Regions from separate parts of the Streptomyces sp. PKA51 genome, predicted to be linked through region 1. Evidence: riboswitches for the same ligand, from Rfam matches in the RefSeq annotation. Region 1 holds a riboswitch; each other region holds the start of a gene.

The links. A riboswitch is a leader RNA that binds a small molecule or an ion and turns the genes downstream of it on or off. The one in region 1 is predicted to bind cyclic di-AMP.
Region 2: another riboswitch for cyclic di-AMP. It lies ahead of AC27L3_RS07305 (M23 family metallopeptidase); the one in region 1 lies ahead of AC27L3_RS01465 (C40 family peptidase).
Region 3: another riboswitch for cyclic di-AMP. It lies ahead of AC27L3_RS22405 (transglycosylase family protein); the one in region 1 lies ahead of AC27L3_RS01465 (C40 family peptidase).
Region 4: another riboswitch for cyclic di-AMP. It lies ahead of AC27L3_RS21650 (M23 family metallopeptidase); the one in region 1 lies ahead of AC27L3_RS01465 (C40 family peptidase).

The regions. Positions count from the first base shown of each region.
Region 1 is NZ_BAAJPZ010000001.1:380,209-387,165, forward strand. It holds gene AC27L3_RS01440 (hypothetical protein) at 1-320, shown strand, start outside; gene AC27L3_RS01445 (glycosyltransferase) at 587-1,669, opposite strand; gene AC27L3_RS01450 (DUF2334 domain-containing protein) at 1,666-2,412, opposite strand; gene AC27L3_RS01455 (SRPBCC family protein) at 2,549-3,088, shown strand; gene AC27L3_RS01460 (NADP-dependent oxidoreductase) at 3,181-4,107, shown strand; gene AC27L3_RS01465 (C40 family peptidase) at 4,139-4,612, opposite strand; cyclic di-AMP (ydaO/yuaA leader) riboswitch at 4,616-4,771, opposite strand; gene AC27L3_RS01470 (endo alpha-1,4 polygalactosaminidase) at 4,991-5,875, opposite strand; gene AC27L3_RS01475 (spherulation-specific family 4 protein) at 5,845-6,540, opposite strand; gene AC27L3_RS01480 (NAD-dependent epimerase/dehydratase family protein) at 6,537-6,957, opposite strand, start outside.
Region 2 is NZ_BAAJPZ010000004.1:22,688-29,644, reverse strand. It holds gene AC27L3_RS07320 (DUF6227 family protein) at 56-892, shown strand; gene AC27L3_RS07315 (cold-shock protein) at 1,077-1,280, shown strand; gene AC27L3_RS07310 (DEAD/DEAH box helicase) at 1,926-3,311, shown strand; cyclic di-AMP (ydaO/yuaA leader) riboswitch at 3,447-3,583, shown strand; gene AC27L3_RS07305 (M23 family metallopeptidase) at 3,595-4,824, shown strand; gene AC27L3_RS07300 (MFS transporter) at 4,933-6,408, shown strand; gene AC27L3_RS07295 (aldo/keto reductase) at 6,470-6,957, shown strand, end outside.
Region 3 is NZ_BAAJPZ010000016.1:79,924-86,880, reverse strand. It holds gene AC27L3_RS22420 (DUF6479 family protein) at 1-344, shown strand, start outside; gene AC27L3_RS22415 (cytochrome P450 family protein) at 536-1,807, shown strand; gene AC27L3_RS22410 (transglycosylase family protein) at 1,997-2,998, shown strand; cyclic di-AMP (ydaO/yuaA leader) riboswitch at 3,259-3,433, shown strand; gene AC27L3_RS22405 (transglycosylase family protein) at 3,438-4,178, shown strand; gene eno (phosphopyruvate hydratase) at 4,505-5,791, shown strand; gene AC27L3_RS22395 (FtsB family cell division protein) at 5,940-6,410, shown strand; gene AC27L3_RS22390 (DUF501 domain-containing protein) at 6,466-6,957, shown strand, end outside.
Region 4 is NZ_BAAJPZ010000015.1:59,724-66,680, reverse strand. It holds gene AC27L3_RS21665 (DNA gyrase/topoisomerase IV subunit A) at 1-1,319, opposite strand, end outside; gene AC27L3_RS21660 (M16 family metallopeptidase) at 1,565-2,935, shown strand; gene AC27L3_RS21655 (M16 family metallopeptidase) at 2,980-4,347, shown strand; cyclic di-AMP (ydaO/yuaA leader) riboswitch at 4,546-4,704, shown strand; gene AC27L3_RS21650 (M23 family metallopeptidase) at 4,718-5,521, shown strand; gene AC27L3_RS21645 (GntR family transcriptional regulator) at 5,736-6,440, shown strand; gene AC27L3_RS21640 (HPr family phosphocarrier protein) at 6,682-6,957, opposite strand, start outside.

The sequences.
Region 1 (6,957 bases):
GCGGCCGCGAATTCCTGGAGGACCCGGAGGACGCCAAGACCCTGGCCGGCTTCGAGAGCACCCGCACCCGGCTGTGGGGATCCGAGGGAATGCGGGCTCTGGGCGCCCGGTTCTTCCCCCGGCTCGCCGACGGCGACCTGCTCGTGGAGCCGCACGAGGTCGACGACTTCCTCGCCGAATGCGAGACGGTCCGTCCCCATCTCGACCGCCTTGCCGGCGAGGGCGGTTACTACGCCGAGTACGTCGGCGAGCGCTTCGCCAACATCGTTGCCGCCGCGCGGCGAGCTAGAGCCGAGGGCGGTGGCATCGTCGTCTGGTGACACTCCGGGGGCGCGGGGCGGTGTCGGTCTGCGGTTGCCGCCGCGTGGGTGTGACACGGCAGCCCGTCTGCGGCTTGCGTCGTGGCTTGTCGCGCAGTTCCCCGCGCCCCTATGGGGCGCCGTGGCTGGTGCAGTGCCCCGTCAGGGGCGCGGGGAACTGCGCGATCGGCCACCGGCGGCCCGCAGCCGAACGCGCCGCCCCGAGGCCCGGGCGGAGCACGATACCGCGCCCCTGCGGGGGCGCTGCATGATCCGCCGGGCAGAGCCTACGCGCCGTGTACCGCCAGCATGCGGGTCACCGCTCGTGTCCAGGGGAACTCCTCGGCCCGGGTCCGGGCCGCCGTTCGTCGGGCGGGTGGCGGGTGGGCGAGCATGTGCTCGACCCCGTCCGCCATCGCCTCCGCGTCCGGGCGCACGGCCACGCCCGCGCCCGGTGCCAGGAGTTCGCGGGCAGCGCCACGGTCGGTGGTCACCACGGGCGTGCCGCAGGCCAGGGCCTCCAGTGCCGCCAGGCCGAAGGACTCGGCCGGGCAGGGGGCGAGGGCCACGTCTGCTGCCGCGGTGAGCGCCGCCAGCGCGCGCCGGTCCGTGAGGTAGCCGTGGAAGCGGACCGGCAGTCCTGCCGCCCGTCGTTCCAGGCGGCGGCGCTCCGGGCCGTCGCCCAGGACGTCCAGCCGGGCCGGCACCCCGCGCCGGCGCAGGACGCGGAGGGTTTCGACGGGGAGGTGGGGCTGCTTCTCGCGTGAGAGGCGTGCCACGTGCACCAGCCGCACGCCGTCCGGCGGGCCGGGCGCCGCGGCCGACGGGGAGAAGACGTCCAGGTCGGTGCCCAGCGGCACCCGGTGCAGCACCGGTGCGCCGATGCGGGCGAACTCGGCGCAGGAGAAGGCCGACAGGCTCACCACGATGTCGAACGTCCGCACGAGTCGGCGGTTCCAGGCGTCCGCCGCGGGACGGAGCGGTACCCACGCCGGCAGCCAGGGGGCCAGGATCGCGTCCAGCCGCTCGTGGGACAGCAGCACCGACCGTACGCCCCGCCGCCGGGCCCAGGCGGCCGCGCTCACGAGGGTGAGCTTGTCCGAGACCTCGAGCGTGTCCGGCGCCAGGCGGTCGAGCAGGCGGTGCAGGGCGGGCGTGGGCAGGGCGATGCGGTAGCCGCCGCTCACGGGCAGGCCCGGCAGGGTGTACCGCAGTCCCGTCGCGTCGCGTGCGCAGGAGGCCCGCCGCCCCGGCACGACGAGCACCCGCTCGTGGCCCGCCGCGGCGTAGCCGTGCCCGAGCGCGTCGAGCGTGGTGCGCATGCCGCCCGACTGCGGGCCGTAGAAGTTGGCGAGCTGCACGATTCTCATGCCGTTGCCCGCCTGCGGACCGCCACCAGTTCGGCGTACGTCAGGGGCTCCGCCCCCGCGGCCAGCGCGGCGTCGATCGCCGCCAGGGCGCTCTCGCGCAGTCCGGGCCGGGCCAGGTCGGCCGGGTGCAGGGCGATGCGGAAGGACCGGCCCCGGCGGGCCCACCGGCAGGCCGCCCGCGGCAGGAGGCGGGCCGCCGCGTGTTCGCCGAGGCCGCCGGGGCGGTGGCTCAGGGCGGGCAGGGGGTGCCGCCGGCCGGTGCGCAGGTCGTGCACGGCCAGGTGGGTGGTGGTGTAGGAGAGGCCCGAGGCGCGCAGGGCGGCCATGGTGCCGGGGGAGGCGAACCAGCCGGGCGGGGTGAAGCCCTCGGGGTGGATTCCGGCGCGGGCCAGTTCGGCCCGGCCGCGCGCGAGGCGGTCGGCGGCCTGGTGCGCGTCGAGCGCGCAGAACTCGGCGCAGCCGCGGGCCAGGAGCCGGTTCACAAGGCGCCGGCGGCGGGGGCCGCCGGGCACGGCCCGGTGCGTGAAGCCGTGCTGGGCGAGCTCGTGCCCGCGCCGCGCGGCGGCGAGCAGCCACCGGACGAGGGCGGGGTCGTCGGCCAGCGGCACCCCGCGCCACGCGCCCGGTACGAGCAGCAGGGTCGCCGGTACGTCGCGGCATTCCAGCTCGGCCACCCACTCGCGGGTCCGGGAGAAGCTCCAGGGGGCGACGTCGTGCACCGAGACCACGAATTGCGCTGTCACACCGTCCAGCATCCCCCAGCGGTGCGCACGGCCGGTGGACGTGCGGTGAACCGGACCCGCCGTGGCATCCGCCGTCGGGCGGTGTTGCACACTGTGCCCAACGACTTGTCATGTTCAGTTGTGGGAGGGAGACATCATGCGTCTGGCGGACGCCCCGGGTGCGCAGGAGGAGATCCGCATCGACGCGGCTCCGGCCGTCGTGTGGAAGCTCGTGACGGACATCGGCCTGCCCGCCCGCCTGAGCACCGAGCTGCAGAGCACGGCCTGGCTGGACGGTGCCACCGGTGTGGAGCCGGGCGCGCGTTTCGAGGGGTTCAACCGCCACCCGTACGCGGGGGAGTGGCGGACCGTCTCCCACGTGGTCGGGCTGGTCACCGAGCGGCTGTTCAGCTGGGCGGTCACCGACCCCGACGGCCGCTACGGCGGTGGCGAGGCCGACCCGGCCCACCCCATGGCCACCTGGAAGTTCGAACTGGAGCCCGACGGTCCGGAGGGGGCGGCCACCCTGCTGCGCCAGTCGGTGCGCATCGGCCCCGCGCCCTCGGGGATCAGCGTGGCCATCGCCCGGATGCCCGACCGCGAGGAGGAGCTCGTGGCCATGCGGCTGGAGGAGTTCAAGGCGGGCATGCGGGCCACGCTGGAGGGTGTCAAGCGGCTCGCCGAGGAAGGGGCGTAGGCGCCGGCCCCGGAGCACGGTATCCGGGTGGCGGTCCGGCCAGCCTGGCGGCGAATCGGCCGGTCGTCGATCAGGGTGATCCCATGACGACGATCAAGGCGATCTCCTTCAGCTCGTACGGACCGGCCGACGTCCTGCGGCCGGTCGAGGTGCCGCTGCCCGTCCCCGGGCCGGGGCAGGTCCGCATCGCGGTGCGCTGCGCCGGCGTCAACCCGCTCGACCACAAGCTGCGCAGCGGCGCCATGGCGGACACCTTCCCCCTGGAGCTGCCGCACGTCCCCGGGGTGGAGGCGTCCGGCCTGGTCGAGGCGGTGGGGGAGGGCGTGACGCAGGTGCGGGCGGGCGACGCCGTGTTCGGTCGCACGGTGACCGGTGCCTACGCCGAGCAGGCACTGGCCCGGGAGGACCAGGTCGTGGTCAAGCCCGTCTCGCTCGCCTGGGAGGAGGCGGCCGCCCTGCCGGTGGCCGCCGAGACGGCCCGGCGGGTGATGGAGCTGCTGGAGCTCGGCGACGGCGAGACGCTGCTCGTCCACGGTGCCGCCGGGGGCGTGGGCACCCTGGCCGTGCAGTTCGCCCGGGCCCGCGGGGTGCGGGTCATCGGCACGGCGAGCGAGTCCAACCACGCCTACCTGCGGGGTCTCGGCGCGATCCCGGTGACGTACGGGCAGGGGCTCGCCGAGCGGGTGCGCGAGGCGGCCGCCCCCGGCCGGGTGGACGCGGCGCTGGACGCCGTCGGCAAGGGCGACGCCGTGTGGGTGTCCGTCGAGGTGACCGGCGGCGCCGACCGGGTGGTGTCGATCGCCGATGCCGAGGGCGCCCGGCTGCACGGGGCCCGCTTCAGCTCGGGTGGCCGCGAGGTGCGGCCGGTGCCCGCCCTGAGCGAGGCGCTCGCCTTGCACGAGGCGGGTCTGCTGCAGCTGCCCGTCCACCGGGTCTACCGCCTGGAGGAGGCGGCCGACGCGCACCGGGAGAGCGAGCACGGCCACCTCACCGGCAAGATCGTCCTCGCCGTCGCCTGACGGCGGCCGGCGAGGACGAGGGTGTGCGGGGTCAGCCCACGCGGCCGTACCAGACGCTGCCGGTCCAGATGCGCTCCTTGCGCACGGTGGTACCCGGCTTGGGGGCGTGCCAGATCGTGTTGTTACCCGCGTAGATGCCGACGTGGTAGACGTTGCTGCCCGAGTGGAAGAACACCAGGTCGCCCGGTGTGCGGGAGCCGGCGGAGATGTGCCGGGTGCGGTTGTACTGGTCGGCGGCGGTGCGCGGCAGGCTCTTGCCCGCCTTCTTGAACGAGTACAGGGTCAGGCCCGAGCAGTCGAAGCGGTTGGGGCCGGTGGCGCCCCACTGGTAGGGGGAGCCGGCCTTGCCGGCCGCGACCCTCAGGGCCTGCTCGCCGGTGGTCGCCGCGGAGGCGCCGGGGGCGAGGCCGGGAACGAGGACCGATGCCGCCATGGTGGCGGCGGTCAGGGCCGACGCGGTGGCGGCCCGGGAAACGAGTGCAGGTATGCGAGGCAACGCAGACATGCCACAGCCCTTCGGCATCCGCCTGCGAAAGATGACCTGTCGGGTTCGGGCTGCGAAGTTGCCCGGCCAGTGTGTGGCTTCACCCCAAGGACCACCGCGTTCGTGGTCCGTACCGCTTGGGTCTCCCGCTCCTGCCGATCGAGGAATCGATTCCTCACCCGGTGCGGCGGCAGGACTCGGCGTTCCGCCCGGGTGGCCCGCCTCGGTGACGGGATCTTGTGTTCGACGAGAGATCCTGCACTATCCATCGCCCGGATTCCGTACCAGAAGCGGCATCTGTGAACTTCTTCACTTCGGGCGAAACGGTGCAACCATCACCCGTCAACACCGCCTGTCCTGCGGCGGAAGGCGGGCTACCGCGGGTAGCCCGACGGCCCGTCAGCACGGCTCGCGCGAGGCGTCCAGCTCCAGCTTCTTGCGCATCGAACTCAGGCCCAGCCGCTTGGCCTCACCGCAGAACTTCTCCGTCGGCAGGTCGTATTCGACGTGGAAGACCGCTTTGTTCTGCTTGATGAAGGGCGTCAGTTTTTCGCACTCCTTGTACTGTGCGCACTGCTCGTTCACCGCGAAGTCGAAGTCGCCCACCAGCGCGGGAATCTGCTCCAGGTCGTTCTTCAGCCCCACCGCGAGCCCGCGCTCGTGCGCCAGCCGCGCCAGCATCCGGTTGAACGCCAGCTGGTCGGCGGCCGTCAGCGGAAAGCCCGTGCCATTGCGGAAACCCTCCGTCAGATCCGGCTCGACCGCGTCGAAGCCCTTCTGCCGGCACATGTCCATGCGGGCCGCCATGAGCGGCCGCAGCTCGTCCAGACGGCGGATGTCCAGCCACTTCTCGCCGTCCCAGCCCTTGTTCTTGCGACCCAGCAGCCCCTTGGGGAACGCGTTCTTGTCCGGCCGGAAGTCCTCCCACGCACCGGCGTTGATGTAGCAGATCACCTTCCGGCCGCGGGCGTGCAGCGCCGCCACGGTGGCCGCCGTGTTCTCGAAACCGTCGATGTCGTAGACGGGCACGTCGACGGCGGTGTCGTCCTTGTCGAGTTTGCCGCCCAGCTGCCACTGCCAGGCCGTGCCCGGGCGCGGCTGCCAGCGGTCACCGGGCCGCCCCGAGGGGGCCGGCGCGGTGACCGTCGGCCGCCCGTCCGGCTCGTCGTCCCCGTCCTCCTCCGGCGCCGACGAGCAGCTCGCCAGCACCAGCAGCAGCACACCCAGCAGCCCGGCCCGTAGGCGCCGGTCCTTCACCGCGTCCCTCCCCGTTCGTGTTCCCATGTCTCCTGTGCACCGGCCGGCGCCGGGGCGCTGCGCCACGGGTTCGCGCCCGTGCCCGGTACGGCGCAGTGCACGCCCGCGCCGCGGAGGGCGGCCGTGCGGGCCACCTCGTGCGCCCGCCCCTCGGGCACCGCGTGCACCAAGTGGCAGAACCGCTCCGGCGGATGGTCGGCCGTCCAGGCCGGCACCCGCGCCCGGCGGTAGTCCTCCCACGTCCCCTCGAAGGTCACCAGCACGTCGGCCAGCTCCGCGTACCCGGGGTCCGGGTGCGTGCCCGGGTTGAGCACGGCCCTGCGGGCGCCCAGCACCCGCGCGGCCAGCACCAGCCGGCGGTAACGGGGCAGGTGGGCGGCATGCACCGGCACCTGGTCGAGGAAGACGCCGTCCACCTCGTACCACCGGCGGTGCCGGCGCACGTCGGCGACCACGGCGCGGGTGCGCCGCCGACCGTAGGCGGTGTCGACGTACCCCAGCAGCGCGACGCCCGCGGCGCGCAGCCGTCCGGCCGCCGCACGGAAGGCCGGATCCGGCCGGTCGCCGGGACCGTCGGCCGCGTTGAGCACCACCGCGTGCAGCCGAGGGGCCTCGTGCAGCAGGGCCTCCCACGCCTGCGGCCCCTCGGCGGGATGGACGTAGAGCGGGACCAGCAGCCGACCGGACGTCACCGGACGTATTCCTCGGGCCGGTCGCGGACCTCGGCCCACAGATCCGTCAGGGACTCCTCCAGCGAGCGGCGCGGCGTCCACCCCAGGCTGCGGGTGACGGCGGTGGTGTCGGCCTGCTGCCAGGGCACGGCGGCCGAGCGCGGCGAGCCGTCGCCCTGCTCGTCGACGCGCTCGCCCACGGGCCCGGTGAAGCCGCCCGCCCGCAGCAGCCCCTCGGCGACGTCCCGTACGAGGCGGGCCGTGCCGCTGCCGACGTTGAGGACGGCGGGCAGCGGCCGGGGCGCGGTCGCGGCCCGGGCGACGGCCTCCGCGACGTCCCGTACGTCCACGAAGTCGCGGTACGCCGACAGGTCGCCCGTCTTCACCCGGCCGTCGGGGCCCGCCGCGCGCAGCGCGCCGGCCAGCCGGCCGGGCAGG
Region 2 (6,957 bases), on a different contig from region 1:
ACGGCGGACGGCACCCGGCTCGGTGGCGGGAGAGGGACTCGGGAGGTCGAGGGGCATGGCGAGGACGCGCGAGGGCGGGGGCGAGGGCGAGCAGCGGGGCGGCGACGAGCCGGAGCGCCCCGCCGGCCGCGAGGCGAGCCCCGCCGAGCAGGTGCAGGAGCTGCTGAGGCGGGCCCAGAACGGCTTCGAGATCGGCGAGCACGTCCTCGCGCGGCTGGGCACCGCGCTGATGCACCAGCCCGAGCTGCGCTCGTACCGCCAGCGCAACGACGGCGGGCGCCCCCTGCGCTGCAACACCTACCGCCACGTCTTCCTGCTGGCCGACGGCAGCAGCCTCGTGCTGTACGAGCTCGAACACGACACCGGGCCGCAGGAGCGGTTCCTGTACGAGCTCTACACCGACGACACCGCCCTCGACGCCGCCGAGCGCCGCGTGCACGAGCGCATCGGCGGCGGAGGCATCGGCCCGGGCAGCGAGGACGAGGAACTGCCGGCCTGGCTGGCCGAGGAACTGCTGCTCGCCATGGGCCCCAGCCGGCCCCGCCGCGAGTACGTCGCCGAGGCGTCCCCCGAGCACGCCCGCCGGCTGCTGCGCCGCGCCGAGAACGCCGACGGGCCCGGCGAGGTGGTGCGCGAACTCCTCCAAGGGGCGCTCGGCCACCACATCGCCCTCATCACCAAGCCCCGGCGCCGGGGACCCGGCAAGGACGCCACCTGGTGCCGCTTCTACGAGCACGCGTTCCTGCTCGAAGGCGGGGGAGAGGTCAGCCTCTGGGAGCTGGAGCACAACATGACCGCGGACGGGCGGCTGGTCTGCGAGGTCTACCTCGACGAGGCCGAGGCGGAAGTCGCCGCCGACCGGCACGCCAGGGCCCAGGGCGTCGAGTTATAGCGCGGGCCGGGGGCAGCGTTCTTCAAGATCCACACGAGGCGCACAGGGCGTGGTACGCTCGTACGAGTTGCAGTTGTGGTACCCATGGAACTCGTGTGCGCCTCGGCCATGTAGCCGAAGGCGCATTTTTGTTTTCGCCGGTCTTTTTCCGGTCGGGGGCCACCCCATCACTAAGGAGATAGACATGGCTACTGGCACCGTGAAGTGGTTCAACTCGGAAAAGGGCTTCGGCTTCATCGAGCAGGACGGCGGCGGCCCCGACGTCTTCGCCCACTACTCGAACATCGCCTCCAACGGCTTCCGTGAGCTGCTCGAGGGCCAGAAGGTGTCCTTCGAGGTCACGCAGGGCCAGAAGGGCCTGCAGGCCGAGAACATCGTCACCATCTGACGAAACCGTACGCGCGTACGCGCCATGGGGCCCGCACCACTGGGTGCGGGCCCCATTGTCGCGTCGTCCACCGGGGGCCCGGCTCCCGCCGCCGCCACCGAGGGAAGGTCCCGCATGACTCGCTCCGCCCCCCGCCCCGCCCGCTCCGGTGGCGAAGCCCGCTCCGGCAACGCCAGGACCCCCGGCGAGGCCCGCTCCGCCGGCAGCGCCCGCACGAGCGGCGACAGCCGCTCCGGTGGCGGTGCCCGTTCCAGTGGCAACGCCCGCTCCGGCGGTAACGCCGGTTCCGGTGGCGGTGCCCGTTCCGGTCGTGGCGCCCGCTCCGGTGGCGACGCCCGGACCGGCAGGGACGCGCGCTCCGGCGGCAGCGTCCGGACCGGCAGCGATGCCCGGACCGGCGGCAGCCCCCGCGCCACTGACGACGCCCGGACCGGCGGCAACGGCCGCAATGGCGGAGAGACCCGTTCCGGCGGCAGTGCCCGCTCCGGTGGGGACGCCCGTTCCGCGGGCGAGGCCCGTTCCGGCGGCGGCAGCCGTTCCGGCGGCACCCGTTCCGGCGGCGACAGCCGCCCCGGCACCCGTACCCGCGGCGGCAGCCGCTCCGGCGGCGAGAGCCGTTCCGCCCGGCGTCGCGCCGGCGGCCCCGTGCGGGGTGCCGCTGCCGTCGTCGAGCCGGCCGCCGATTTCGAGGTGCCCGAGGCCACGACGCCGGCGCTGCCGCCCGTCGCCTCCTTCGCCGACCTCGACATGCCGGCCGCCCTGCTGAAGACGCTGACCCGCGAGGGCGTCACCGAGCCCTTCCCCATTCAGGCCGCGACCCTGCCGAACTCCCTCGCCGGACGTGACGTCCTCGGCCGTGGGCGTACCGGTTCCGGCAAGACCCTCGCCTTCGGGCTGGCGCTCCTGGCCCGTACCGCGGGCCGGCGGGCCCAGCCGGGCCGGCCGCTGGCGCTGGTGCTGGTGCCCACCCGCGAGCTCGCGCAGCAGGTCACCGATTCCCTCGCCCCTTATGCGGCCGCCCTGGACCTGCGTACGGTCACCGTCGTCGGTGGGCTGTCCATCGGTCGGCAGGCGCAGGCCCTCGGCCGTGGCGCCGAGGTCATGGTCGCGACGCCGGGTCGGCTCGCCGACCTGCTCCAGCGCGGCGACTGCGCCCTGGGCGACGTGACCGTCACCGTCCTGGACGAGGCGGACCAGATGGCCGACATGGGCTTCCTTCCCCAGGTCACCCGCCTGCTCGACCAGGTCGCCCCGGGTGGTCAGCGGATGCTGTTCTCCGCGACGCTGGACCGCAACGTCGACCGGCTCGTGCGCCGCTTCCTGACCGACCCCGTCACCCACTCCGTCGACCCCTCGGCGGGTGCGGTGGTCACCATGGAGCACCACCTGCTGCACGTCGCCGACGTGGAGGCCAAGCGGGACGTGGTCACCCGGATCGCGGCCCGCGAAGGCCGCGTGATCATGTTCGTGGACACCAAGCGGGGCGCCGACCGGCTGGTCAAGCGCCTGCTGGCGCAGGGCGTGCGCGCCGCGGCGCTGCACGGCGGCAAGAGCCAGCCGCAGCGCAACCGCGTGCTGGAGCAGTTCCGCACCGAGCAGGTGACGGCGCTGATCGCCACGAACGTGGCGGCGCGCGGCATCCACATCGACGGGCTCGACCTCGTCGTCAACATCGACCCGCCCGTCGACCACAAGGACTACCTGCACCGCGGCGGCCGTACGGCCCGGGCCGGCGAGGCGGGCACCGTCGTCACGCTGGTCCTGCCCGAGGAGCGGCGCGACATGCGGCAGATGATGGCGACCGCGCGCATCGCCCCGGAGACGGCCGACGTGCGCCCGCAGGACGCCGAGCTCGTCCGGATCACCGGCGCCCGCGAGCCGAGCGGTGTCCCGGTGACGATCGCGGTGCCCGCGCCCCGGCAGGAGCAGTCCCGGCCGGAGCAGCCCCGGCAGGAGCAGTCGCAGCGCCGTCCCGGGCGCGGCCGCACCCGTCCGGCCCGGCGCCGCCGGCCCGCGGGGGAGCGCGCATAACAATTGACGCTCCGTCAGAAAATCGGAGCGTCAACACGCCTGTGGATTCACCCGTTCGGCTTGGAATCCGGTCGCGATGTCTATTAACGTTCGATAACGCAGCGCGGTCCTGGATACCGCCGCAAGAGGCGGTGCCGCGCGCCTTCGCCGAATCCCGTGAACGGAACCGGGGAACCATCCCTTTGGGGTGAATCGGGCCGCGCACCGGCCCGTAGGAGACCTTCCTGCTCCGAACCCGACAGCTAACCCGGTAGGCGAGTGGGAAGGAAAGGAGTGCGCCCCGGTGGCGTCCAACAGGCACGGTGCCGACGACGGTTCCTACACCGCGTACGACCCTCCGATCGTCCCGGCTTACGCCCCGCCCTACGATCCCGGCGCCACCGGTCCCGTCGCCACCGACCCCGGCGACGCGCTCCCGGCGACGCCGCTCGAGCGCGGCCGGCACCGCGCCGCCAAGCAGCGCGGCGGCACGATGGCCCGCAGCGGTGCCGTCCTCGGCGTGGGCATGATCGCGGCAGTGGGTGCCGGCGGCATGGCCAGCGCGCAGGACCGCCCGGCGGCCCCCATATCCGTGCCCGACCCGGGGCGGAATGCGCCCGCAACGGCGTTCGGCGAGGACGTCGCCGACGCGGGCGAGGTGCTGCGGGCACGCATCATGCAGCAGGCCGACCACCAGCAGGAGGCGGCGGAAGCGGCCGTGCAGGCGGCCGAGGCCCGCGCGGCGGCGCAACGGCACCAGGCGATGGCCGCGCAGCAGGCGGCAGTGGCGGAAGCCGAGGCCAAGGCCGCTGCCGCGGCCCGGGCGGCGGCAGCCCGCGCGGCGGCGGTGCACGAGGCAGCGGCGGCAGCGCCCGCCCATGCGGCGCCGGCGCCGCACCAGGCCCAGCACAGTCACCAGGCCCAGCACAGTCACCAGACGCATCAGAGCCAGCAGACCCACAAGGCTCCGCACGCCGCCCCGCAGGCCCACCACGCCCCGCAGGCGCACTCCGCCCCGCAGGCCCACCGGGCGCCGCAGGCGCACGCCGCCCCGCAGGCCCACCGGGCGCCCCAGCAGCACCGCGCCCCTCAGGCGCAGCACCGTGCCCCCCAGGCGCAGCCCCACGCCGGTGGCGGCTCCTTCACCCTGCCCCTCACCTCCTACACCCTCACCGCCGGTTTCGGGCGGGCCGGGGCCATGTGGTCCTCGCATCACCACACCGGCGAGGACTTCGCCGCCCCGACCGGCACTCCGGTGCGGGCCGTGAGCGGGGGTACGGTCACGCAGGCCGGCTGGGCGGGCGCGTACGGCTATCGCGTCGTGCTGACCCTCGGTGACGGCACGGAGGTCTGGTACTGCCACCTGTCGTCGATGGTGATCACCTCCGGCAAGGTAGGCCCCGGCACGGTCATCGGCCGTGTCGGTGCGACCGGCAATGTCACCGGTCCTCATCTGCACCTGGAGGTGCGTCCGGGCGGTGGCGCCCCGGTGGACCCGCTGTCCTGGCTGCGTGGCCGGGGCCTGCAGCCGTAGCGCGCGCTCCGCAACCGCAGGGAGGCAGCCGGGTCATAGCGGCGTGGATTCCCCTACGTATCCCGATTTTCCGGGAATGTTATCCGTGTGATCGGGAAATCAGAGGATGTGACGACGACCGCACCGACGATCACCACGTCCGTTCCCGCCCGCCTGGACCGGCTGCCCTGGTCCCGGTGGCACTGGACGGTGGTGATCGGGCTGGGCACCGTCTGGGTGCTGGACGGTCTGGAGGTCACGGTCGTCGGCAACATCGCCGGCCGCCTCTCCGAACAGGGCAGCGGCCTGCCCATCACCTCCGGCGGGGTGACGGGCCTGGCCGCCGCGCTGTATGTGGCGGGGGCGTGTTCCGGGGCGTTGTTCTTCGGCCGACTCACCGACCTCTTCGGCCGCAAGAAACTCTTCATGGTCACCCTGGCGGTCTACCTGTCGGCGACCGCACTGACCGCACTGTCGTACTCGTCCTGGTGGTTCTTCGTCTTCCGCTTCATGACGGGTTTCGGTATCGGCGGTGAGTACGCGGCCATCAACTCCGCCATCGACGAACTCATCCCGGCCGCCTACCGCGGCCGCGTGGACCTGATCATCAACGGCAGCTTCTGGCTCGGGGCGATCGCCGGGTCGCTGCTGTCGATTCTGATGCTGGACACGAGCATCTTCGCCAAGGACGTCGGCTGGCGGCTGACCTTCGGGCTCGGCGTCGTGCTGGGCCTGGTGATCCTGCTCGTCCGGCGCCACGTCCCCGAAAGTCCGCGCTGGCTGTTCATCCACGGCCGCAGCCGGGAGGCGGAGGAGCTGGTCACGGAGATCGAGAAACGTGTCGTCGCGGAGAAGGGCGCCGAGCTGCCGCCCGCGAAGGGGCGCTTCACCATCCGCCAGCGCGAGAGCTTCGGATTCCGGGACATCGCCCGGACCGTCTTCTCCGACTACCGCCGCCGGGCGGTGCTGGGGCTCGCCCTCTTCATCGGACAGGCGTTCCTCTACAACGCCATCACCTTCGGCTTCGGCGCGATCCTCACCCGCTTCTTCGGCGTCTCCACCTCCCGTACCGGCTATTTCTTCGCCGTCATAGCGGTGGGCAACTTCCTGGGCCCGCTCTTCCTCGGCAAGCTCTTCGACACGCTCGGCCGGCGCATCATGATCACCTCGACGTATCTGCTGGCCGGCCTGCTGCTGTTCGCGACCGCCTGGCTCTTCGGCAGCGGCCGGCTCAACGCCGTCACCCTGACCGCGTGCTGGGCCGTCGTCCTCTTCTTCGCCTCGGCCGGAGCGAGCAGCGCCTACCTCACCGTCTCGGAGATCTTCCCGATGGAGACCCGCGCCATGGCCATCGCGTTCTTCTACGCGGTGGGCACAGCGGCGGGCGGCATCAGCGGCCCGCTGCTGTTCGCCGCCCTCACCCACAGCGGCGTCGTCGGGGACACCGTGCTCGCCTTCAGCATCGGCGCCTGCCTGATGTGCATCGGCGGGGTGGTGGCCGCGTTCCTCGCCGTGGCCGCCGAAGGCCGCTCCCTCGAAGACATCGCCACCCCCTTGTCCGTCCACCCTCCCGAGCCCCTACCGGCTCCCGCACCCGCGGACTGACCGAAGACACCACGCACATTGACGCGGAATAACGCTGCCGGTAGGGGCGTTGAGGCATCGCATGGCTGACAACCACCGCACGATCGGCAGTCTCTCCGTCCACCCCCTCGCACTCGGGGGCAACGTCTTCGGCTGGACGGCGGACGAGAAGCAGTCCTTCGCCGTCCTCGACGCCTACGCCGAGGCCGGCGGCAATTTCATCGACACCGCCGACGTCTACTCGGCATGGGTCCCGGGCAACCGGGGCGGCGAGTCCGAGACCATCCTCGGCGCCTGGCTCGCCGCCCGCGGCAACCGCGACCGGATGGTCATCGCCACCAAGGTCGGCGCCGGCGTCCCCGAACCGGCCGGCCTCGCACCCGCCACCATCAGGTCGCGCGTCGAGGAGTCCCTGCGCCGCCTGGGCACCGACCACATCGACCTCTACTACACCCACTACGACGACACCGCGCAGCCGGTCGAGGACATCATCACCACCCTCGACGCCCTGGTGAAGGAGGGCAAGGTCCGCGAGATCGCCGCCTCCAACATCAGCGCCGAACGCCTGGA
Region 3 (6,957 bases), on a different contig from region 1:
TCCTCGCGTTCTTCTTCGGGCAGCGGTGGCGGGACCGCGAGCCCCCGCCGCCCGCCCACCCGCAGCGCCGCCAGGGTTCCTGGCAGACGCCGCAGGAGCACACGCGCGGCCCCGAGTCCCCCGACCACGGGCCCGGCCACAACGACGACGAGGAGAACGCCCTGGGGTACGTCGTCGAGCACCGCGAGAGCGACCAGCTGCAGTCCGAGGCCGACGGCGAGCGCGTCCTGCCGCACGAGATCCACAATCCGGGCAGCCACCCGGAGGAGCTCTCCGACGAGCGCCGCAAGTGGAAGCCGGGCAGCAGCGGCTCCTTCGGCAGCGGCGGCGCGGGCAGCCACTAAGCGCCCCGAAGGGGCGCGGGGCAGTGCCCGATCTACGGCTGCCGCCGCGTGGGCGCGATCAGCCACCGCCGGCCTGCAGCCGACGCACCGCCTCGGGGCCCGGGCGCGGCACTTCGGCTGCGGGCGCGTCGTGGCTGATCGCGCAGTTCCCCGCGCCCCTTCGGGGCGCCGCACCCGTTAGCGTCGGGGGCGTGCACGAGAATCCCACGCCCCCTGCCCCGAAGCTCTTCACCTGGGAGTTCGCCAGCGATCCGTACCCGGCGTACGCCTGGCTGCGCGAGCACGCGCCCGTCCACCGGACGGAGCTGCCCAGCGGGGTGGAGGCGTGGCTGGTCACGCGGTACGCCGACGCCCGGCAGGCGCTCGCCGACCAGCGGCTGTCGAAGAACCCCGTGCACCACTCCGAGCAGGCCCACGGCAAGGGCAAGGTCGGGATCCCCGGCGAGCGCAGCGCCAACCTGATGACGCACCTGCTCAACATCGACCCGCCGGACCACACCCGGCTGCGCCGCCTGGTCTCCAAGGCGTTCACCCCGCGCCGGGTCGCCGAGTTCGCGCCCCGGGTGCAGGAGCTCACCGACCGGCTCATCGACGGCTTCTGCGAGAAGGGCGCGGCGGACCTCATCCACGAGTTCGCCTTCCCGCTGCCCATCTACGCCATCTGCGACATGCTCGGCGTCCCGCCGGAGGACCAGGACGACTTCCGCGACTGGGCCGGAATGATGATCCGGCACGGGGGCGGGCCGCGCGGCGGGGTGGCGCGCTCGGTGAAGAAGATGCGCACCTATCTCGCGGAACTGATCCACCGGAAGCGGGAGGATCTCGGCGACGACCTCATCTCGGGACTGATCAGGGCGAGCGACCACGGCGAGCACCTCACCGAGAACGAGGCCGCCGCCATGGCCTTCATTCTTCTTTTCGCCGGTTTCGAAACAACTGTGAACCTGATCGGTAACGGAACCTACGCGCTGCTGCGCCACCCGCAACAGCGCGAGCGCCTGCAGCGCGCCCTCGCCGAGGGGGATGCGTCGCTGCTCGCCACGGGGGTCGAGGAACTGCTGCGCTACGACGGGCCCGTAGAGCTCGCGACCTGGCGTTTCGCCACCCGGGACCTGGTCCTCGGCGGGCAGCGGATCGCCGAGGGCGACCCCGTCCTGGTGGTGCTGGCGGCCGCCGACCGCGACCCCGAACGGTTCGCCGATCCCGACGTCCTGGACCTCTCCCGGCGCGACAACCAGCACTTGGGCTACGGACACGGCATCCATTACTGTCTCGGCGCACCGCTCGCCCGCCTCGAAGGGCAGACCGCGCTCGCCACCCTGCTGCGCCGGCTGCCCGACCTGCGGCTCGCCGCCGAACCGGACGACCTGCGCTGGCGCGGCGGCCTGATCATGCGCGGCCTGCGCACGCTGCCCGTGGAATTCACGGCGCGTCCGCCCGCGCAGGCCCTCGCATGCCCTTAGCACATGACGTCCGGTCACCTCGCGGTTATCGCAGCGTGACCTCCGCTACACCGGGTTGTGACTCTTGGGGGCCGTCGCTATGTTCGACGACCATCCGAAGCCGCCTACCCGAGAGGCCCGAACATGCGCTCCGGCACTGGTAGACATCGCCGTCCCCGTCAGGTCCCCGCCATCGTGCTCGCGGCGGGGGTGACCGGAGCCAGCGTCGCCATGCCGCTGCTGGCCGCCACCAGCGCCACCGCGGCCGACGCGGGCACCTGGGACAAGGTCGCCCAGTGCGAGAGCGGGGGGATGTGGAGTGCCAACCAGGGCAACGGCTTCTTCGGCGGCCTGCAGATCACCCAGGAGATGTGGGAGCAGCACGGCGGCATCTCGTACGCGCCCCGGCCCGACCTCGCCAGCCGCTCGCAGCAGATCGCCATCGCCGAGAGCATCCTCAAGTCGCAGGGCCCCGGCCCGTGGACGAGCTGCGGCGAGGGCGCGGGCCTCGCCCGCAGCGAGCGGGCGCCCGAGGTGGACCCGGGCACCAAGGCCACCCCGCCGCCGGCCGCGGAGACCGGCCGGACGCCGGAGCGCCACGCCACTCCCGCGCCGGAGCACGGCTCTCCCGCTCCGGACGCCTCCCGTGCCCCCGATGCCACCCCCGCGCCCTCCGGCACGCCGTCCGGGTCGCCGTCGACGTCGCCGTCCGGGCTGCCCACGCCCGCGCCCGGCCGGTCCGGTGCGCCGTCCGGGGCAACCCCGGACGCCTCGCGCACGCCGGATGCCGGTGGCACCCCGTCAGGTTCCGCGAGCGGCACGCCGGACGCCGGGCAGGGCAAGCACCGCAAGGAGCCCGGCACCGACCTCCCGTCGGCCCCGGCCGACGGCTCCGCCGGCCCGTCGAGTGCGCCCGGAGCCGACGGCGCGTCCGCCGGGGACGCCGGCGCGGCGGAGGGTTCGGGGCGCCACCGCGCGACCCCGAACGGTCCGGACGACGGCGCACAGCGACCCTCGCGCGGGGGCGATTCCCGGCCGGGCATCCCGGCCGCAAACGACTACACCGTGCAGCCGGGTGACAACCTGTCAGTGATCGCCCAGGAGCATGCGGTCTCCGGCGGCTGGCAGACGCTGTATCAGAAGAACGAAAAAGTTGTCGGAACTGATCCGGACCTTATCCTCCCTGGTCAGCGCCTGGATATCCGTCAATAGCCATGCGGAAAGGGCCGAATGTCCGTTCCAGTCGAAAGTGAGACATGGGTCTCTTCGACTCGGCGGCGGAGAGCGTCCGTCCGATTTGCGTCTACCCAGGGCCACCTGCGGAAACGTCAGGTTTCCCGCGGTAACCGAAGACGGCCTTGGCTGAAAAGTGGGGTTTGAACCCGCAGGCCGCCTGTGCTTACCGTCTTCACCGCTCGCCACCGCGAGCACCACGGTCGCCACGCCGAATCCTGCCGGCGGCCGGGGGAGTCGTCGCGCAAGCGCCGTAGGCAGGAGCGGGGGAACCAAGGTAGGTGCCGGACGGACCGGCGGTCGCCAGACCGCAGGGACGGACGGCTTGGGGTGAAGCCCGGTGCTCGCACCGGGCCGGGCAGTCTCACAGCCCGAACCCGACAGCTCACCTCGTAGGCGTCGGTGAGGAAAACGACTTATGTCCAAGGGCAAGCACCGTCGTCCGTCCAAGGCCGTCCGAATCGTCACGCTCGCCGGCGTCACCGGCGCCGCGGTCGCCGCCCCGCTGATGGTCGCGACCTCCGCCAACGCCGCCTCCGTCTCGACCTGGGACAAGGTCGCCCAGTGCGAGTCCAGCGGCAACTGGCACATCAACACCGGCAACGGCTACTACGGCGGCCTGCAGTTCTCGAACGACTCCTGGAAGGCCGCGGGCGGCACCAAGTACGCCCCGCGCGCCGACCTCGCCACCAAGGCCCAGCAGATCGCCACCGCCGAGCGTCTGCTGGCCATGCAGGGCCCGGGCGCCTGGGGCTGCGCCGGCGCGGGCAACCTGACCTCCGGCGGCGCCAAGGCCGACGTCGACACCTCCGACGACGACTCCGGCTCCGCCCCCGCGAAGAAGACCCGCAAGTCCACCTCCGCCGAGGGGGCCTACTCCTCCAAGAGCCACGCCGACCGCAGCGAGCGCCACAGCGCTCCGAAGAAGGTCACGCGGGACTCGGACGCCGACGACGCGGCCGCGGAGGCCAGGAAGACCGCGCCGCGCGAGGTCAAGCAGGGCACCGGCGAGTACAAGGTCAAGGAGGGCGACACCCTCGGGACCATCGCCGACGCCCAGAAGGTGCGCGGTGGCTGGGCGAAGCTCTACGACCTCAACAAGGACGTCATCGACAACGCCGATCTGATCTTCCCCGGTCAGCAGCTGCACCTGCGCTGACCGGAGCCGGTCGAAAGGTGCCGGGCGGTCCCGTGGCCGCCCGGCCGCCGGGACCGGCCGCCCGACGACCGGCCGTACGACCGCCCCGTTCCGCTGCGCTTCCCCCCGAGCCGCACCGGAGCGGGGCTTCGCCGTTCGGGCCGCCGTGCTGGCCGTGCCGGCCGGGTCCCGTCGACTGTCCGTTGAGCGAACATACTGGGTTTTCATCCCGTGATATCGGCATTTGTGCCAATTTTCGGCCCGTGGCCCGGTCCAGCGCGGGGAGAGCCCGTGGGGCCCGTTAGGCTCGGGGTGCAGAACTCCAGACACACACGAAGGAGACCCTCGTGCCGTCCATCGACGTCGTCGTAGCTCGCGAGATCCTCGACTCGCGAGGCAACCCCACGGTCGAGGTCGAGGTCGGCCTCGACGACGGCTCCACGGGCCGTGCCGCCGTGCCGTCCGGCGCCTCCACCGGCGCCTTCGAGGCCATCGAGCTCCGTGACGGCGACCCGGACCGCTACCTCGGCAAGGGTGTCGAGAAGGCCGTCCTCGCCGTGATCGAGCAGATCGGCCCGGAGCTGGTCGGCTACGACGCCACCGAGCAGCGCCTGATCGACCAGGCCATGTTCGACCTGGACGCCACCGACAACAAGGGCTCGCTCGGCGCCAACGCCATCCTCGGCGTCTCCCTGGCCGTCGCGCACGCCGCCTCCGAGGCGTCCGACCTGCCCCTCTTCCGCTACCTCGGCGGCCCGAACGCGCACCTGCTGCCCGTTCCGATGATGAACATCCTCAACGGCGGCTCGCACGCCGACTCCAACGTGGACATCCAGGAGTTCATGATCGCGCCGATCGGCGCGGAGTCCTTCTCCGAGGCCCTGCGCTGGGGCACCGAGGTCTACCACACCCTCAAGAAGGTCCTGAAGGGCCGCGGCCTGTCCACCGGCCTGGGCGACGAGGGCGGCTTCGCCCCGAACCTGGGCTCCAACCGCGAGGCCCTCGACCTCATCCTCGAGGCCATCAAGGAGGCCGGCTACACCCCCGGCCAGGACATCGCGCTCGCCCTGGACGTCGCCGCCTCCGAGTTCTACAAGGACGGCGTCTACACGTTCGAGGGCCAGGACCGCACCGCGGCCCAGATGACCGACTACTACGCCGAGCTCGTCGAGGCGTACCCGCTGGTCTCCATCGAGGACCCGCTGTTCGAGGACGACTGGGACGGCTGGAAGACCATCACCGACAAGCTCGGCGACAAGGTCCAGCTCGTCGGTGACGACCTGTTCGTCACCAACCCCGAGCGCCTCGCCCGCGGCATCGAGGAGGGCACCGCCAACGCCCTGCTGGTCAAGGTCAACCAGATCGGCTCGCTGACCGAGACCCTCGACGCCGTCGAGCTGGCCCAGCGCAACGGCTTCAAGTGCATGATGTCCCACCGCTCCGGCGAGACCGAGGACGTCACCATCGCCGACCTGGCCGTCGCCACCAACTGCGGCCAGATCAAGACCGGCGCCCCGGCCCGCTCCGAGCGCGTCGCCAAGTACAACCAGCTGCTGCGCATCGAGGAGATCCTCGACGACGCCGCGGTGTACGCCGGCCGCAGCGCCTTCCCGCGGTTTCGCTCTGCGAACTAAGGACACAGCAAGGGCTGAGCGCCCGGGCTCGGGCCTTCGCGCTTGAGCCTTAACGGCTGAGCTCTCGCCAGTCTCCGTACGTCCCCGGCCGCGGTCCCGTACCGTGTCCGGGGACGTACGTTCGTAGCGGACCGACAGGGGAGGCGACGTGGGCGCGGACCGGTTCTCCACCGCGACCAGGCTCAAGGCGCTCGGTACGGCGCTGGTGCAGGGGCCCGCCGCGGCCCGGACGTACCGCGCACGCCAGCCGCGCCGCTCCCGGCTCACCGGCCGGGCGGCCCTGCTGGCGCTCGTCGTCTGCTCGCTGGTGGTGGCCCTGGCCTACCCGATGCGGCAGTGGGTGACCCAGCGCTCCGACATCGCCGACCAGCGCCGCCGCACCGAACACGCGCGCGAGCAGGTCAAACGGCTGCAGGACGAGAAGGCCCGGCTGGAGGACCCGGCCTACGTCGAGCAGCTGGCCCGCGAGCACCTGCACTACCTGCGCCCCGGCGAGACCGGCTACAGCGTCGTCGACGGCACCGCCCCCGACGGCCGCCACAAGGACGAGGGCGCCGCCGACCGCCCCTGGTACCTCAACCTCTTCGACGACGTGGACGCCTCCGACACCCACCGCTGAGCGTCCCGCGCCACCGGCCCCCCGACCCACCGAGCACGAGCGAGCATTCGAGCACATGGACACGCCCCCGCCCACGACCGAGCCCACCGAGCCGACGGACGCCGACATCGCGGCGTTCGAGGCGCAGCTGGGGCGCCCGCCGCGCGGCCTGCGCGCCATCGCCCACCGCTGCCCCTGCGGCAACCCCGACGTCGTCGAGACCGCCCCGCGGCTGGAGGACGGCACGCCCTTCCCGACGCTGTACTACCTGACGTGCCCGCGCGCCGCCTCGGCGATCGGCACGCTGGAGGCCGAGGGCGTCATGAAGGAGATGAGCGAGCGGCTGCAGAGCGACCCGGAGCTGGCCGCCGCCTACCGGGCCGCGCACGAGGACTACATCCGCCGCCGGGACGCCATCGAGGTCCTGCAGGGCTTCCCCAGCGCCGGTGGCATGCCCGACCGCGTCAAGTGCCTGCACGTCCTGGTCGGTCACTCCCTGGCCGCGGGCCCGGGCGTGAACCCCCTGGGCGACGAGGCGATCGCCATGCTCCCCGAGTGGTGGCGCAAG
Region 4 (6,957 bases), on a different contig from region 1:
AGCGGGGTGTCGAGGATGTACTGCGTCTGCACCTCGGAGAGGGAGAACCGCTCCACGAGTGACGCCTTGGCCGCCGCCGCGTTGTCGCTCGATCGAATGATTCGGATGACCTCGTCGATGTCCGCGAGGGCCACCAGCAGACCCTCGACGAGGTGCAGCCGGTCGCGCCGCTTGCCCCGGCGGAACTCGCTGCGCCGGCGCACCACCTCGAAGCGGTGGTCGAGGTAGACCTCCAGCATCTCCTTCAGGCCCAGCGTCAGCGGCTGGCCGTCCACCAGCGCGACGTTGTTGATGCCGAAGGACTCCTCCATCGGCGTCAGCTTGTAGAGCTGCTCCAGCACCGCCTCGGGGTTGAAGCCGTTCTTGACCTCGATGACCAGGCGCAGGCCGTGGGCGCGGTCGGTGAGGTCCTTCACGTCCGCGATGCCCTGCAGCTTCTTCGAGCCGACCAGGTCCTTGATCTTGGAGATGACCTTCTCGGGGCCCACCGTGAACGGCAGCTCGGTGACCACCAGGCCCTTGCGGCGGGCGGTGACGCTCTCCACGGCGACCGTCGCGCGCATCTTGAAGGTGCCGCGCCCGGTCTCGTACGCGTCGCGGACGCCGCCGAGCCCCACGATCCGGCCGCCGGTGGGCAGGTCGGGACCGGGGATGTACTTCATCAGCGTGTCGAGGTCGGCGCCCGGGTGCCGGATCAGGTGCCGGGCGGCGGCGATCACCTCGCCGAGGTTGTGCGGGGGCATGTTCGTCGCCATGCCGACCGCGATCCCGGACGAGCCGTTGACCAGCAGGTTCGGATAGGCGGCGGGCAGGGCCACCGGCTCGCGCTCGCTGCCGTCGTAGTTCGGGGAGAAGTCGACGGTGTCCTCGTCGATCGACTCCGTCATCAGCGACGTCGGCGCCGCCATGCGCGCCTCGGTGTACCGCATGGCCGCCGGCGGGTCGTCGTTGCCGAGCGAGCCGAAGTTGCCGTGGCCGTCGACCAGCGGCAGCCGCATCGAGAACGGCTGGGCCATGCGCACCAGCGCGTCGTAGATGGACGCATCACCGTGCGGGTGCAGCTTGCCCATCACCTCGCCGACGACGCGGGCGGACTTCACGTGCGAACGGTCGGGCCGCAGGCCCATCTCGTTCATCTGGAACAGGATCCGGCGCTGGACGGGCTTGAGGCCGTCGCGGGCGTCGGGCAGGGCGCGCGAGTAGATGACGGAGTAGGCGTACTCGAGGAAGGAGCCCTGCATCTCGTCGACGACGTCGATGTCGAGGATCCGCTCCTCGAACTCTTCCGGCGGCGGGGTCTTCGTGCTGCGGCGGGCCATCGCGGCTGCGGCTCCTTCGATCGATTGCCGGGGCTGATCTGACGCGGACCATTGTGGACCGCTCCACCGACAACGCCGACCGCGACCCGGCCGCCACGCCTCACCACCCGTGCAGGGGACCCCTGGGCGCCCGGGGAACTTCGCCGGAAGCCTGCGCGGTTGCATACAGTGACAGCACTGTTCAATCACGCGAGTCGTCGCGAGGCACCGCGAGATCTCAAGAGATCGAAGGGACGTACATGCCCATGGGTCACACGGCCACGCAACAGGCCGGTTCCGGCGGCCTGACAGCGACCGAGCACCGGCTGGCCAACGGCCTGAGGGTGGTGCTCTCCGAAGATCACCTCACCCCCGTGGCGGCCGTCTGCCTCTGGTACGACGTCGGCTCCCGCCACGAGGTGCAGGGCCGCACCGGTCTCGCCCACCTCTTCGAGCACCTGATGTTCCAGGGCTCCGCACAGGTCAAGGGCAACGGCCACTTCGAGCTGGTGCAGGGCGCCGGCGGGTCGCTCAACGGCACGACCAGCTTCGAGCGCACCAACTACTTCGAGACGATGCCCGCCCACCAGGTCGAGCTGGCCCTATGGCTGGAGGCCGACCGGATGGGCTCGCTGCTGGCCGCCCTCGACGAGGAGTCGATGGAGAACCAGCGCGACGTCGTCAAGAACGAGCGCCGCCAGCGCTACGACAACGTGCCCTACGGCACCGCGTTCGAGAAGCTGACGGCCATGGCCTACCCCGAGGGCCACCCGTACCACCACACGCCCATCGGCTCCATGGCCGACCTCGACGCCGCCTCCCTGGAGGACGCGCGGGCCTTCTTCCGCACCTACTACGCGCCGGGCAACGCCGTGCTGTCCGTCGTCGGCGACATCGACCCGGAGCAGACCCTCGCCTGGATCGAGAAGTACTTCGGCTCCATCCCCGCGCACAACGGCAAACAGCCCCCGCGCGACGGCGCCCTGCCGGAGAACATCGGCCGCGAGCTGCGCGAGGTCGTCCGCGAGGAGGTGCCCTCGCGCGCCCTGATGGCCGCCTACCGCCTGCCGCACGACGGCACCCGCGAGGCGGACGCGGCCGACGTGGCGCTGACGATCCTCGGCGGCGGCGAGTCCTCCCGCCTGCACAACCGCCTGGTGCGCCACGACCGCAGCGCCGTCGCCGCCGGCTTCGGCCTGCTGCGCCTGGCCGGGGCGCCCTCGCTGGGCTGGCTGGACGTCAAGGCGTCCGGCGGCGTGGAGGTGGCCGACATCGAGGCCGCCGTCGACGAGGAGCTCACCCGCTTCGCCGCCGAGGGCCCCACCCCCGAGGAGATGGAGCGCGCCCAGGCCCAGCTGGAGCGCGAGTGGCTGGACCGGCTCGCCACCGTCAGCGGCCGGGCGGACGAGCTGTGCCGCTTCGCCACGCTCTTCGGCGACCCGCAGCTGGCGCTCACCGCCGTCCAGCGCGTCCTGGAGGTGACCCCGCAGGAGGTGCAGCAGATCGCCAAGGCCCGCCTGCACCGCGACAACCGTGCCGTGCTCGTCTACGAGCCCACGCCGCAGACCGCGCCCACGGTCGACGAGGACACCATCAAGAACGCCACCGAGATCGAAGAAGAGGAGACGGCCCAGTGAGCGACGCCGTAGCCGCGAGCACGACGGACACCGCCGGCCCCTCGATGGTGTTCCACCCCCAGCCCCGGCCGGGCCTGCCCACCCCCTGGGCCTTCCCGGCCCCCGAGCGCGGGCAGCTGCCCAACGGCCTGACCGTGCTGCGCTGCCACCGCCCCGGGCAGCAGGTCATCGCCGTCGAGATCGTCCTGGACGTCCCGCTGGCCGCCGAGCCCGAGGGTCTGGACGGCGTCGCCACGATCATGGCCCGGGCCTTCTCCGAGGGCACCGACAAGCTCAGCGCCGAGGAGTTCGCCGCGGAGCTGGAGCGCTGCGGGGCCACCCTCGACGCCCACGCCGACCACCCGGGCGTACGGCTGTCCCTGGAGGTGCCGGCCTCCCGGCTGCCCAAGGCGCTGGGCCTGCTGGCCGACGCCCTGCGCGCCCCGGCCTTCCCCGACGGCGAGATCGAGCGCCTGGTGCGCAACCGCCTCGACGAGATCCCGCACGAGCTGGCCAACCCCGCCCGCCGGGCGGCCATGGCGCTGGCCGCCGAGCTGTTCCCGGCCGACGTGCGGATGTCCCGGCCGCGCCAGGGCAGCCAGGAGACGGTCGAGCGCATCGACGCCACCGCCGTGCGCGCCTTCTACGAGGCCCATGTGCGGCCCGCCGCGGCCACCGCGGTGGTCGTCGGCGACTTCACCGGCACCGACCTCGACCACGTCCTGGAGCAGTCGCTGGGCGCGTGGACGGGCGCGCCGGCGCAGCGGCGCGCCCCGCAGCCCGTCACGGCCGACGACACCGGCCGCGTCGTCATCGTCGACCGTCCCGGTGCGGTGCAGACCCAGCTGCTGATCGGGCGCACCGGCCCCGACCGGCACGACCGCGTCTGGCCGGCCCAGGTGCTCGGCACGTACTGCCTGGGCGGCACCCTCACCTCGCGGCTGGACCGCGTCCTGCGCGAGGAGAAGGGCTACACCTACGGCGTGCGCTCCTTCGGGCAGGTGCTGCTGTCCTCGCCCGAGGGCACCGGCGTCTCCCTGCTCGCCATCAGCGGCTCCGTCGACACCCCCAACACCGGTCCCGCCCTGGAGGACCTGTGGACGGTGCTGCGCACGCTGGCCGCCGAGGGGCTGACGGACCAGGAGCGCGACGTCGCCGTGCAGAACCTGGTGGGGGTGGCCCCGCTGAAGTACGAGACGGCGGCCGCCGTCGCCGGCACGCTCGCCGACCAGGTCGAGCAGTTCCTGCCGGACGACTTCCAGGGACACCTGTACGAACGCCTCGCGCAGACCGGCACGGTGGAGGCCACCGCCGCCGTCGTGAGCGCCTTCCCGGCGGACCGGCTGGTGACGGTGCTCGTCGGTGACGCGGCGCAGATCGCCGAACCCGTGAAGGCGCTGGGCATCGGCCCGGTGACGGTGATCTCCGCCTGACGGAGCATCAGTTCGACTGAGGTGGCGCGTGGGTCCGAGGGGACCCACGCGCCACCTTTATGTCCACTTTCAGGCGGTGGTTGCGTGTTGGTCGTGTGGCGTACGTCATAAAAACCCACTTCTGTTTGCCGATCGAATCTGACGGCGATTAGCGTCAGCTCGGCAGTCCGTCAGATCGGAGCCGCAAACCGCGGTCCCGGGCAGCCATCGCCGAGTCCCACGCGGCCCCCAGGGTCGCAGGGAGCCGGGGACCCAAAGTCCCCTGGGGTGAATCGGTTCCCTTTCACGAGGGGACCGTAGGAGACCTTCCTGCTCCGAACCCGTCAGCTAACCCGGTAGGCGAGAAGGAAGGAAAGGATCAGCGACAGCCATGTCGTTCACCCGTCCCACCGGGAAGCACCGTCGTCCGAGCCGCGCCGTGCGCGTGGGCGCCAACGTCGCGGGCATCGCCACGCTGACCGCCGCCGGTGTGGTCGCCGGTGTCGCCGCCCCGGCCTTCGCCGCCTCCGACGACTCCCAGCGCCCCGAGGACACCGGCCTGACGCAGGCCGTCGTCATCGGTGACGTCATGGCCGGCAACGTCGACGCCCAGGCCGAGACCCAGCGCGGCGTCGCCGACGAGGCCAACGCCCGTCAGCAGGCCGAGGCCAACGCCAAGAAGCTGGCCGCCGAGGCCAAGCAGCGCGCCGAGGAGGCCCAGCGCAAGCTCGACGAGGAGCGCGCCGCCAAGGAGCGTGCCGCCCGCGACGCCGAGCGCAAGCGCCTGGGGACGTTCGTCAGCCCGCTCGACAGCTCCTACGTCTCCACGTCCTACAAGGCCTCCAGCGGCCTGTGGTCCTCCGGCAGCCACACCGGCATCGACTTCCACGCCGAGACCGGCACCTCGGTGCACGCGGTCGGCATGGGCACGATCGTCGAGGCCGGCTGGGGCGGCGCCTACGGCAACAACGTCGTGATCCAGATGGCCGACGGCACGTACACGCAGTACGCCCACCTGTCGTCCATCGACGTCTCGGTCGGCCAGTCGGTCACCCCGGGCCAGCAGATCGGCCTGTCCGGCGCCACCGGCAACGTCACCGGCCCGCACCTGCACTTCGAGGCCCGCACGGCCCCGACCTACGGCTCCGACATCGACCCGATCGCCTACCTGGCCTCGCACGGCGTCAACGTCTGACGCCCCCGCGCACGGCGCGAGCACGGCCCCGGCCCCTGCGGCCGGGGCCTTCGTGCACCGTACCGGCTGGCCGAAAGGCGTCCGTGCGGCAGGAGGCACCATCGGAAATGCCCGGCCGGCTCGCATAGAGTCGCTGAGTGGGCGTCAGGCGACGGGGCACATCCGGAGGTACAGCGATGAGAGACCGTTCGTGAACGGCGACGGCGCCGGCACGGTGACCGTCCCCGGACCCGCCGGCGGCGGAGCCCGGGACGGCGTCCGCCGGCTGTCCGCGCACGCCGTGTGCGCCGCCATCCGCGACGACATCGTCGCGGGCGTCCACCCGCCCGGCAGCAGGCTCGTCGAGGAACTCCTCGCCCGCCGCTACGGCGTCTCCCGGGTCCCCGTGCGCGAGGCCCTGCGCACCCTCGCCTCCGAGGGGTTCGTCACCACCCGCCGCCACGCGGGCGCCTGCGTGGCCGAGCCCAGCGAGCGCGAGGCCGCCGACCTGCTGGACGTTCGCGCCCTGCTGGAGCCGCTGGGAGCCGCGCGGGCCGCCCAGCGGCGCACCGAGGCGCACCTGAAGGTGCTGCGCGGGCTGGTCCGGCTGGGCCGCGACCGGGCCCGTACGGACCGGGTGGGGGAGCTGTGCCGGCTCGGCGACTGGTTCGACGAGACCCTCGCCCAGGCCTCCGGCAGCCCCAGCCTCGCCGCGCTCCTCACCCAGCTGCGCCGCAAGATCGCCTGGGTGTACGTGCCGGTGCCGCCGGCGCGCCCGCTGGAGGCGTGGGAGACCTGCGGGGCGCTGGTGGACGCGGTGGCCCGCGGCGACGCCGAGCGGGCGCGGGAGCTCGCCACCCGCCGCGCCGGGCGGCCGCCCGGAGAATTCCGCCTGCGGCCGGCGCGGCAGTCCGCGGACGCCACGGGCGTCCCCTCCTAGGGTCTGTCCGGCGGATCTTCGTCGCGCCCGCAGACAGGGTGCCGTGCTCCGCCCGGACCGCGGGGCGGTGCGTCGGCTGCGGGCCGTCAGCGGCTGATCGCGCCCACGCGGCGGCAGCCGCAGATCGACACCGCCCCGCGCCCCTTACGGGGGCGCCGGCAACACGAAGGGGCCGCGGCGGCCGCGGCAGCGGGCCACCGCGGCCCCGCCGCGGAAGGTCTCGGTCGGTCCGATCCGTGGATCAGACGGTCTCCGGAAGCTCCTCGAGCCCCTCGGCGACCAGCTTGGCCAGGCGGTCGAGCGCGGCCTCGGCACCCTCGGCCTCGGTGGCCAGGACGATCTCCTCGCCACCCTGGGCGCCCAGGCCCAGCACGGCGAGCATGGACGCGGCGTTGACGGGGTTGCCGTCCGCCTTGGCGATCGTCACGGGGACGCCGGCGGCGGTCGCCGCACGGACGAAGATCGACGCGGGCCGGGCGTGCAGGCCCTCGGCCCAGCCGACGTTGACGCGGCGCTC